2 regions of the Pseudarthrobacter sp. NPDC092202 genome follow, and region 2 is predicted to be linked to the other one. Evidence: riboswitches for the same ligand, from Rfam matches in the RefSeq annotation. Region 2 holds a riboswitch; the other holds the start of a gene.
What was found. Region 2 has a riboswitch for S-adenosylmethionine ahead of ACIQF4_RS15500 (bifunctional o-acetylhomoserine/o-acetylserine sulfhydrylase). Riboswitches for the same ligand answer to the same signal wherever they lie in the genome.

Region 1 (4,587 bases), on a different contig from region 2:
GCCGTCGCTCAGGCCAATAGCGGCCCGCCCCTCCGGCCCCATGGCGCGGTGCGTGGTGGTGGCCGGGTGGGTGATGAGGGACTTGGCGTCCCCGAGGTTGTTGGAGATGTCGATGATCCGCAGGCCGTCCAGCAGCGCGAAGGCGGCTTCCTTCCCCGAGCGGCCCCCGGAGGGAGCCAGCTCCAGGGTGAGGACCGTGCCGCCGGCACTCATCTGCTTTGCTGCCAGCTCATACTGCGGGTGGGACTTCAGCAGCGGATACTTCACCCAGCTGACGGCCGGCTGTTCCTCCAGCCACTCCGCGAGCCGCAGCGCGGTGGCCGAGGAATGGTTAACACGCAGCGCCATGGTTTCCAGGCCCTTGGTGAGGACCCAGGCGTTGAAGGCGGACAATGCCGGGCCGGTGTGCCGCATCAGCTGCTTCACGGGGCCCTCGATGAACTCCTTGGTGCCCAGGATTGCCCCGCCGAGCACCCGGCCCTGGCCGTCGATGTGCTTGGTCCCGGAGTAGACAATGACGTCCGCGCCAAACTGCCCGCAGCGCTGCAGCAGGGGAGTGGCAAAAACGTTGTCGACGACGACGGTCGCCCCGGCCGCGTGAGCCAGTTCGCTGACCGCCGCGATGTCCACGATCTCCTGCATGGGATTGGACGGCGATTCGAAGAAGACGGCGGTAGTGGGCTGGGACAGGGCCTCGCGCCACTGCTCCAGGTCCGGTCCGTCAACGAAGACCGTCTCCACGCCCCACCGCGGCAGGATTTCGTTCAGGATCACGAAGCAGGACCCGAACAGCGAACGGGCGGCCACTACACGGTCGCCGGCACCGAGCAGGGCACCCAGGGCGGTGAACACGGCCGACATTCCGGACGCGGTGGCAAAGCACGCCTCTGTTCCTTCCAGGAGGCGGAGCCGCTCCTGGAACGTTGCCACGGAAGGGTTGCCGTAGCGGGAGTAGACAAAACGCTCGTCCTCGCCCGTGAAGGCGCGCTCGGCGGCGGCGGCAGATTCGTACACGAACCCTGAATTCAGGAAAATGGCTTCACTGGTTTCCTGGAAGTTGGTGCGGTCCAGGCCGCCGCGCACGGCCTGGGTATCGGGGCTCCAGCCGGCGGCGTCTTCGTTGAAGGTCACTTAGATCTTTCCCAGGTTTGTTGGCAGGCCGCGGTTCTTCCAGCCGTTGACGGTGCGTTCGCCGAAGCGGTCGGGGTCGCCTTCAAAGCCCTCCAGCACGTTGTAGGAGGTGAAGCCGGCCTGGGTGGCCGCTATGGCCGCCGCGATGGACCGCTGGCCGGAGCGGCACAGGAACACCAGTTCAGTTGCCCGGTCTTCGGGCGCCTGCTGGTTGAGGTCGTTGATGAAGTCAGGGTTTGGAATGCCCCCGGGGAAGGTCCACTGGATGAACAGCGGATCGTTCTCTGTTGCCTTGGTGTCCGGGATCCCGATGTGGGCCCATTCGCCCTCGGTGCGTACGTCCACCAGGATGGCGCCTTGTGCCAGCTTGTCCCAGGCCTCCTGCGGCGTCAGGTCTCCTGCGTAGCTCATGCGTGGCCCTCGCCGTCGAACTCAAGGTCGTCGCCTGCGGACTCGAGGTCATCCACGGCATCCGCCACTGCGGCGTCTGCCGAGGCGATGGCTGCCGGCAGGACCACGGCCTGTGCCACGATCACGCTGGTGCCGTTGAAGGTTGCGGCGGGGCTGCCGTGCAGCACATAGCCTTCCGCCAGGGCGTTCGAGATCCGCTCGCAGAATTCACGGTTGTCCGGGCCGCTGATGAGGCGGTAGGACAGTTTTTCTTCAGGGGCAGGTGCGTCAGACACGACGGATCTCCTTCTCTCACGCTTGCAGCTCGAATGGTCGATATGCCGAGTATTCACCTGAGGCACCCCGCCGTGGAAGGAGGGTTGCCGACCGGCCAGTCAGGGCTTGGCGCCGGTACTCATTACTCCCCAAAAACGTAACACTTGCCGCGCACCGCCGCACCGCCGTCGTCGTCATGTTGCGTAACTGAAGGATGCTGTGCGGAGGCACGGCACCAAAGATGCATGCGCCACGTCCGTTCAACGTACGACGGCGGCGCCACCTTGGGCATGCAGGTGCCAGGTGCCTGCCACCAGCGCCAGCCCGGATAAAGTTTGTCCAGGGGCGCCGCCCCGTCACTTGAGGAATAAGTCCCTGGGGGGTCTCATCAGCACGCTATCCGCTCCCGCACGTCCCGCCCCGAGCGGCCGCCCGCGGCCCCTCCACCGGATGGCTGCCGTCCTCGCCGCCGCGCTGATGGCCGTCCTGGCCGTGGTGGTGCCCGCCGGGCCGGCGCAGGCGGCCCGAAACCTCCCGGAGGAAGGCAAGCCGCTGCTGGGCGCAGTCCTCGAATGGGGAGAGGACACCGCCGGGGGCTTCTCCGAGCGGCTCGGGGCATCCCCCGCGATCTTCGGACACGACATCACCTTCCCCTTCCGCGCCTCGGAAGAGAGCGACATCCGGGGCTTCCTGGAACAATCCGCCGGACAGGGCGCCGATGCGATGCTCACGGTAAGGCCTGTTGTCCCGCTGGACCAGGTCACCCCTGACGCCGCTGCAGCTTTTGCCGGGGAAGTGCGCCGGATAAAAGGTGACTCTAAAGGCCAGCTGCTCATCCGCTTCGCTCCGGACATGAATGCCAGCTGGGTGGAGTGGGGCCAGCAGCCGGCCGCCTACCGGCAGTCATTCCAGGCGGTGACAGCGGCTTTCCGGGCGGCCGGGACCGCCGGCGGTTATGCCATGGTGTGGGAACCGTATTTGGGCAGGGACTATCCCTTCGAACGGAACCGGAACGCGCCCGCGCCCGGAACCGAGGGGTTCTCCCTGTTGGACACCAACGGCGACGGCGCCTGGAACGGCTCGGACAAAGCCTACGAACCCTACTACCCCGGGGACGACGCCGTGGACTGGGTGGGCTTGACGGCCTACCACGATGACACTGCAGGGGGCACCGCGGTCAACACCGTTCCCCGCGCCGGTGAGCTGCAGGAGATGCTGACGGCCTCCGGCGGGGAAAACTTCTACGGGACGTATGCGGCGGGGCGGGACAAGCCCTTGATGCTGCAGACTTCGGCCTTTTACAGCCCGTCCGCCGGAGGTGCCGCGGAAGCGGAGATCAAGGACAGCTGGTGGGGCCAGGTCCTGGAAGTTGCCGGATCAGCCGGTTTCGCGATGACGGGCGCGGTGGTCTGGGACGAACGCACCAGTACACGGGACACGGGTGTGGCCAGTATCGACTGGCGCCTCACCGGAAACGCGGGGATTGCCGAGGCTGCCCGCACCCGGCTTGAGGGATCCCCGGTGGTGACGGGGCCGGTTACCGATGTCGCCCCAGGTGCATCGTTCGTCAGGTCCAACACGCTGTCCGGGGCGGCCGCCTGGAGCGTGGGGGCGGCCCTCCTCATCCTCCTGGTGGCACTGTGGCAACTCCCCGCCAAAGTCGGTGCGGTCACGGCCTGGGGCTACAGCGACCCGTCCAGCAGGGACTCCCGCGTGGACCTGCTCCGTGGCCTTGCCATCGTCTTTGTGGTGGTGAACCACCTGGGCCTGGTGTCGCTGTTCCAGCTCCTGACCCAGGAGGCGGTGGGCTTTGTTTCGGGCGCCGAGCTGTTTGTCCTGTTCTCCGGGCTGGTGGTGGGCATGGTCTATGGGCCCAGGGCGAAGGACGACTTTGGAACGGTGGTGGACCTTACTTCGCGCCGGGCAGGAAAGCTCTACCTGACGGCGCTGGTGGTGCTGGTGGGCGTCTTCCTCTTGTCGCTGCTGCCGGTGTTCCGGACAGATGCGCTCACGACCTTCGTGGACCAGGGCACGGGCGGTGCAGGGCACGAAGGTGCCGGCCGCAGCTACGACCTCTATGCAGGCATGGAAACGCTGTTCCAGTTCCCCGTGCCGCCACAGGTTCTTCCCGCCATCCTGCTGCTCCAGTTCGGGCCGTGGCAGTTCAACGTGATGGGCCTGTACGTGGTGCTGCTGCTGGCCAGCCCCCTGATCCTCGCGGCCCTCAACCGCGGTAAAGCCGTGTGGGTGCTGGCGGCATCGCTGGCCGTGTACGCGGCGGGTACGGTGACGCGCTTCCGGATCCTGCCGTCGCAGTTCGAGGATTCATTTCCCCTGCTGGTGTGGCAGGTGCTGTTCGTCGTCGGCCTGGCGGCCGGGTTCCACCGGCGGAGGATCGTGGCCTGGCTTTCAGCGCACCCCTGGGCGGTTGCGGCCTGCACCGCCCTGGCCTTCGCGTTTGCCTTCCTGTCATGGGGCAATCCGTACCTGGCCAACGGGTTTGACGTCCGCCTGGCGATCATCCCGGACACCGCGTACCGGGCCATGTATGACCTGTTCTTCGGACGCACCTACCTCGCTCCGGGCCGGCTGCTGAACGTCCTGGTCCTGGTGGTGGCGGCCTATGCCTTCCTCACCGCGTACTGGAAGCCGGTGCAGCGCGCCCTGGGCTGGTTCCTGGTCCCCCTGGGCCGCGCCACCCTCTATGTGTTCATCATGCATGTGGTGCTCATAGCCGTCGTTGCCAATATCCCTGCCCTCCAGCAGGGAAACATCCTGGTCAACACGCTC
Region 2 (4,587 bases):
AGTTCGCGGGACTGGGCCGGGAAGTAGAGGCGGTCCGAGTCCACGGCTGCCACGAAGAAACGCGCACCTGACCGCGCCAGGGTCTCGGGAAGCGGCCCCCTACCCCGGCAGATGTCGTGGCTCATCAGGGCCTCGGTGATGGCGATGTAGCTGTTGGCATCAAACCGCCGGACCAGCTTGTTCCCCTGGTGGTCCAGGTAGCTTTCCACCTGGTAGCGGCCTCGGTTGGCCAGGACCCCGCCCTGCAGGGGTGACTCCGGAGCCTGGGGTGCGCGGCCAAACCTGCCTTCCAGTTCCGCCGCGGAGCGGTAGGTGATGTGCGCAATCCGCCGGGCCAGGGCCAGGCCATCCTCGGGAAAGGGGCCGCGGTAGTAATCGCCCCCGTTGAAATTCGCATCCTGGCGGATCGCCAGGGTCTGTGCCTGGGCAAAGGCAATCTGCTCGGCTGTGCTGGCAGCGCCGATGGAGATCACTCCGCAGCGCTGCACCCGTTCGGGGAAGGTGATGGCCCACTCCAGGGCGCGGGCTCCGCCCATGGAACCGCCCAGCACCGCAAACCAGCTCTTGATTCCCAGCTTGTCGGCCAGCCGGGCCTCCGCCACAGTGCTGTCCCGCAGCGTGACCAGGGGAAACCGGGATCCCCAGGGAGTCCCGTCCGGTGCCGGCGAGGACGGCCCCGTGGACCCGTAGCAACCGCCCACAATGTTGATGGACACTACAAAAAAGCGGTCCGTGTCCACCGGTGCACCCGGCCCGGCCAGCTGCTCCCACCAGCCCGGTTCATCGGTATCGCCACGGGTCACGTGGGTACTGCCGGTCAGTGCGTGCTCGATCAGGACGGCATTGCTGGCGTCCGCGTTGAGGGTGCCCCAGGTTTCGTAGGCCAGCGTGACGTCCGGCAGGTAGCCGCCGGCTTCAAGTTCCAGTCCCCCAATGGAGGCATAGCGGACTATTCCGTGTCCGGAAACGGTGGTACGGGCGACGGTAACCGTCATGGCAAGACCTCTTCTTACGCGCTTGCCTGCCGTCGAATGACCGGCAGGCCAGGTCTTCACCCGGGGCACCCCACCGCGGAAGGAGGGTTGCCGGCCAGCAAGCCGGGGCTGTCACTGGCACTCATGACCTGGTTCGAGTGTACGAAACAGCACCCGCCTGCCGCCAAGAGTGTGACTGGTTGTGACGGTCCCGGGCCCGGCAGGCACGCCCGCCCGGCCCGGGACCCCGCCGTCGGCCCTTGCTCCTGCTCAGGCGCCCGTGGCCGCCTTGGCGGCACGGAAGCCCGCTTCCAGGTCGGCCAGGATGTCATCGATGTGTTCGATTCCCACAGACAACCGGACCAGGCCGGGCGTTACCCCGGCCACCGCCTGCTGCTCCGGGGAGAGCTGGCTGTGGGTGGTCGACGCGGGATGGATGACAAGGGAGCGGACGTCACCGATGTTGGCCACATGGGAGTGCAGTTCGAGCGCGTCCACGAAGCGCTTGCCGGCCTCCGCCCCGCCGGCGAGGTTGAAGGACACGATCGCGCCCGTGCCCTTGGGGCCATATTTGCGGCCCCTCTCGTACCAGGGGCTGGAGGGCAGCCCCGCGTAGGCGACCGATTCGACGTCGTCACGCGCTTCCAGCCACTGCGCCACGTCCAGGGCGTTGGCAACGTGACGCTCCACGCGCAGGCTCAACGTTTCCAGCCCCTGGGCAATGAGGAAGGCGTTGAACGGGGAGACGGCGGAACCAAGGTCCCGGAGCAGCTGGACGCGCGCTTTGAGGATGTAGGACAGGTTGGCGCCCAGGGCACCGTCCTTGCCGAGGTCGCGGGCGTACACCAGCCCGTTGTAGGTGGGGTCCGGGGTGTTGAAGCCCGGGAACTTCGCCGGGTCCTTGCCGAAGTCGAACTTCCCGGAGTCCACGATCACGCCGGCAATGGCGGAACCGTGGCCGCCCAGGTACTTGGTTGCCGAATGGATCACGATGTCCGCTCCCCATTCCAGCGGCCGGATCAGGTACGGGGTGGACAGGGTGTTGTCCACAATGAGGGGCACCCCGGCATCGTGGGCCACCTGGGAGATACCTTCTATGTCCAGGACGTCCTGGCGGGGGTTGGAGACCACTTCCCCGAAAAAGAGCTTGGTGTTGGGCTGCACGGCGTCGCGCCACTGCTCCAGGTTGTCCGGGTCCGCCACGAAGGTGACCGAAATGCCGAACTTCTTCAGGGTATGGGCAAAGAGATTGTAGGTTCCGCCGTAAAGGCTGGGGCTTGCGACGATATGGTCGCCGGCTTCCGCGATGTTCAGGACAGCGAAGGTTTCTGCGGCCTGGCCTGAGCTGAGCAGCAGTGCCCCGAGCCCGCCTTCAAGGCTGGCGATCCGCTGTTCCACGGCTTCCTGGGTGGGGTTGCCGATGCGGGTGTAGATAGGTGCCAGTTCAGCAAGGGCGAAACGGTTGGCGGCGCTCTCGGCGCTGGGGAACACGAAGGACGTGGTCTGGTAGATAGGGAGTGCACGGGCGCCCGTGGCACTGTCCGGCTCCTGGCCTGCGTGGATCTGGCGGGTTTCGAATGACCATCCGTTGGACATCTAAGGCTCCTTTGACTGGGCCCGGCATGCTCAAAGCACCGCGGGCCGCGCTTGCTGTCCGGCCTTTGCCGGACAGCCAGGTCCTCACCCGGGGCACCCCACCGCGGAAGGAGGGTTGCCGGCCAGCAAGCCGGGGCTTGGTGCTGGCGCTCATGACCTGAGCCCAGTGTAGGAACAGCATGTGCCCGCCGCCATGAGTGTGACCGGTTGTGACTTCCCCGCCCTCCTGCGGGACGCACCCCGCCGGACGCAGCGCTGGGAGGCACCGTATGTTGATCTCCCAAGGTTCCGCAGAAGATGCGCAGGATTGCGCGAAGTTTGGCCGTTTGCCACCGGTCCCCCGTTAGATTTGAGCCGGGAACCCGTCTCATCGCCTTTCAGCTTCCATACCAAAGGAACACTTCAGTTGCCCCAGTTCTCTCGCCTGGCACGTCGCACCGTCCTGCTCTCCGCCGTCGCCCTCTGCTCAGGCGCGGTGGCAGCCGGTCCCTGGCCGGCATCCGCAGCACACGCCGCTCCTTCTGCCGCTGCTGACGATGGCGGCCGCTACCTTGTGCAATTCGCTCCGGGCAAGGACGTCGCGGCCGAGGCGGCAGCCCTCCGCGCCCAGGGAATCGGCGTCAACAGAACATTTACGAAGGCGGTGAAGGGCGCGGCCATCGAGGCCAGCCCGGGGCAGGCTGCCGCCCTGCTGCGCTCAGGCCGGGCCGCAACAGTGGAGCCGGACCACGCTGTCACGGTCTCCGAGGTGCAGCGTAACGCGCCGTGGGGCCTCGACCGGATCGATCAACAGGCGCTGCCCCTCTCCGGCTCCTACACACCTGCCGCCTCCGGCCAGGGCGTCAGCGCCTACGTAGTGGATACCGGGATCCTCGCATCCCATGCCGATTTCGGCGGCCGGGTCAGCGCCGGATGGACAGCAAAGGCTGACGGCCTGGGATCAAGCGACTGCAACGGCCATGGCACGCACGTGGCAGGAGTCATCGGCGGCGCCGTCCATGGTGTGGCCAAATCCGCCACCCTCGTTCCGGTGCGGGCACTCGCATGCGATGGCTCCGGCCTCTATTCGGACATCATCGCGGGGCTGGACTGGATTGCAGATCATCACCGCCCTGGCACCCCCGCCGTAGTTAACCTGAGCATCGGCGGACCCACCAGCAGCGTGCTCGACGCAGCAGTCCAGGCCGTCATCACCAACGGCCTCCCGGCCATTGTCTCAGCGGGGAACAACGCCGTTGACGCCTGCACGGCTTCTCCAGCCCGCACGGCGTCGGCGATCACGGTCGCGGCAAGCGATTCTTCGGACCGCCAGGCCTCCTTCTCCAATTTTGGCAAATGCGTTGACCTCTACGCGCCGGGCGTCGGCGTCAGCTCCGCCTGGCATACTTCCGCAACGGCCACGGCGTCACTCAGCGGAACGTCCATGGCTACGCCGCATGTGGCTGGTGCTGCCGCTGTCCTCCTCTCAGGCAACCCCCTTTTGACCCCCAGCCAGGTGACCGACCGGCTGCTCTCGTCCGCGACGGGAGGAAAGGTTGCAGGATCCGGAAGTGGAACGCCCAACCGTCTGCTGTACACCGGATCGGCTTCCGTCAACAACTTTTCGGTGGCGGGGGCGATCGGGGCCAAGTACGACTCAATGGGCGGACCAACGTCCCAGCTGGGCGCGGCCATCAGCCAGGAACAAACAGTCCAGGGCGGAGCGCAGCAACAGTTCCAATACGGGTTGATTTTCTGGTCGCCCCAAGGTGGGGCACACCCGCTGTGGGGTGCCATTGAGAAGAAGTGGTTCAACGGGCATGACTCGGGCTACCCCATCCGGGACGAGGAGTCTCTGGGCGGCGGAGCCATAGCCCAGCACTTCACGAATGGAACCATGTACTACACACCGCAAATTGGCCTTCACTACATCGGCGCCGGAATCCGGGAGGCGTGGTGGAATAAGGGCGGCCAGACCGGCGTAGCCGGCTACCCTGTGTCCGATGAGAGCCGCTGGCTTGAGGGAGGTGCGGTCCAG

Region 1: linked by a shared signal. The riboswitch ahead of ACIQF4_RS10080 (DUF1737 domain-containing protein) and the one ahead of ACIQF4_RS15500 (bifunctional o-acetylhomoserine/o-acetylserine sulfhydrylase) in region 2 are both predicted to bind S-adenosylmethionine.

Annotation. Positions count from the first base shown of each region.
Region 1 covers NZ_JBIVRG010000005.1:39,376-43,962, forward strand. Annotated here, with positions in the region: gene ACIQF4_RS10070 (O-succinylhomoserine sulfhydrylase) at 1-1,131, opposite strand, end outside; gene ACIQF4_RS10075 (rhodanese-like domain-containing protein) at 1,132-1,542, opposite strand; gene ACIQF4_RS10080 (DUF1737 domain-containing protein) at 1,539-1,817, opposite strand; SAM riboswitch class IV at 1,831-1,944, opposite strand; gene opgC (OpgC domain-containing protein) at 2,248-4,587, shown strand, end outside.
Region 2 covers NZ_JBIVRG010000010.1:162,050-166,636, forward strand. Annotated here, with positions in the region: gene ACIQF4_RS15495 (homoserine O-acetyltransferase) at 1-995, opposite strand, end outside; SAM riboswitch class IV at 1,009-1,124, opposite strand; gene ACIQF4_RS15500 (bifunctional o-acetylhomoserine/o-acetylserine sulfhydrylase) at 1,245-2,570, opposite strand; SAM riboswitch class IV at 2,613-2,728, opposite strand; gene ACIQF4_RS15505 (S8 family serine peptidase) at 2,977-4,587, shown strand, end outside.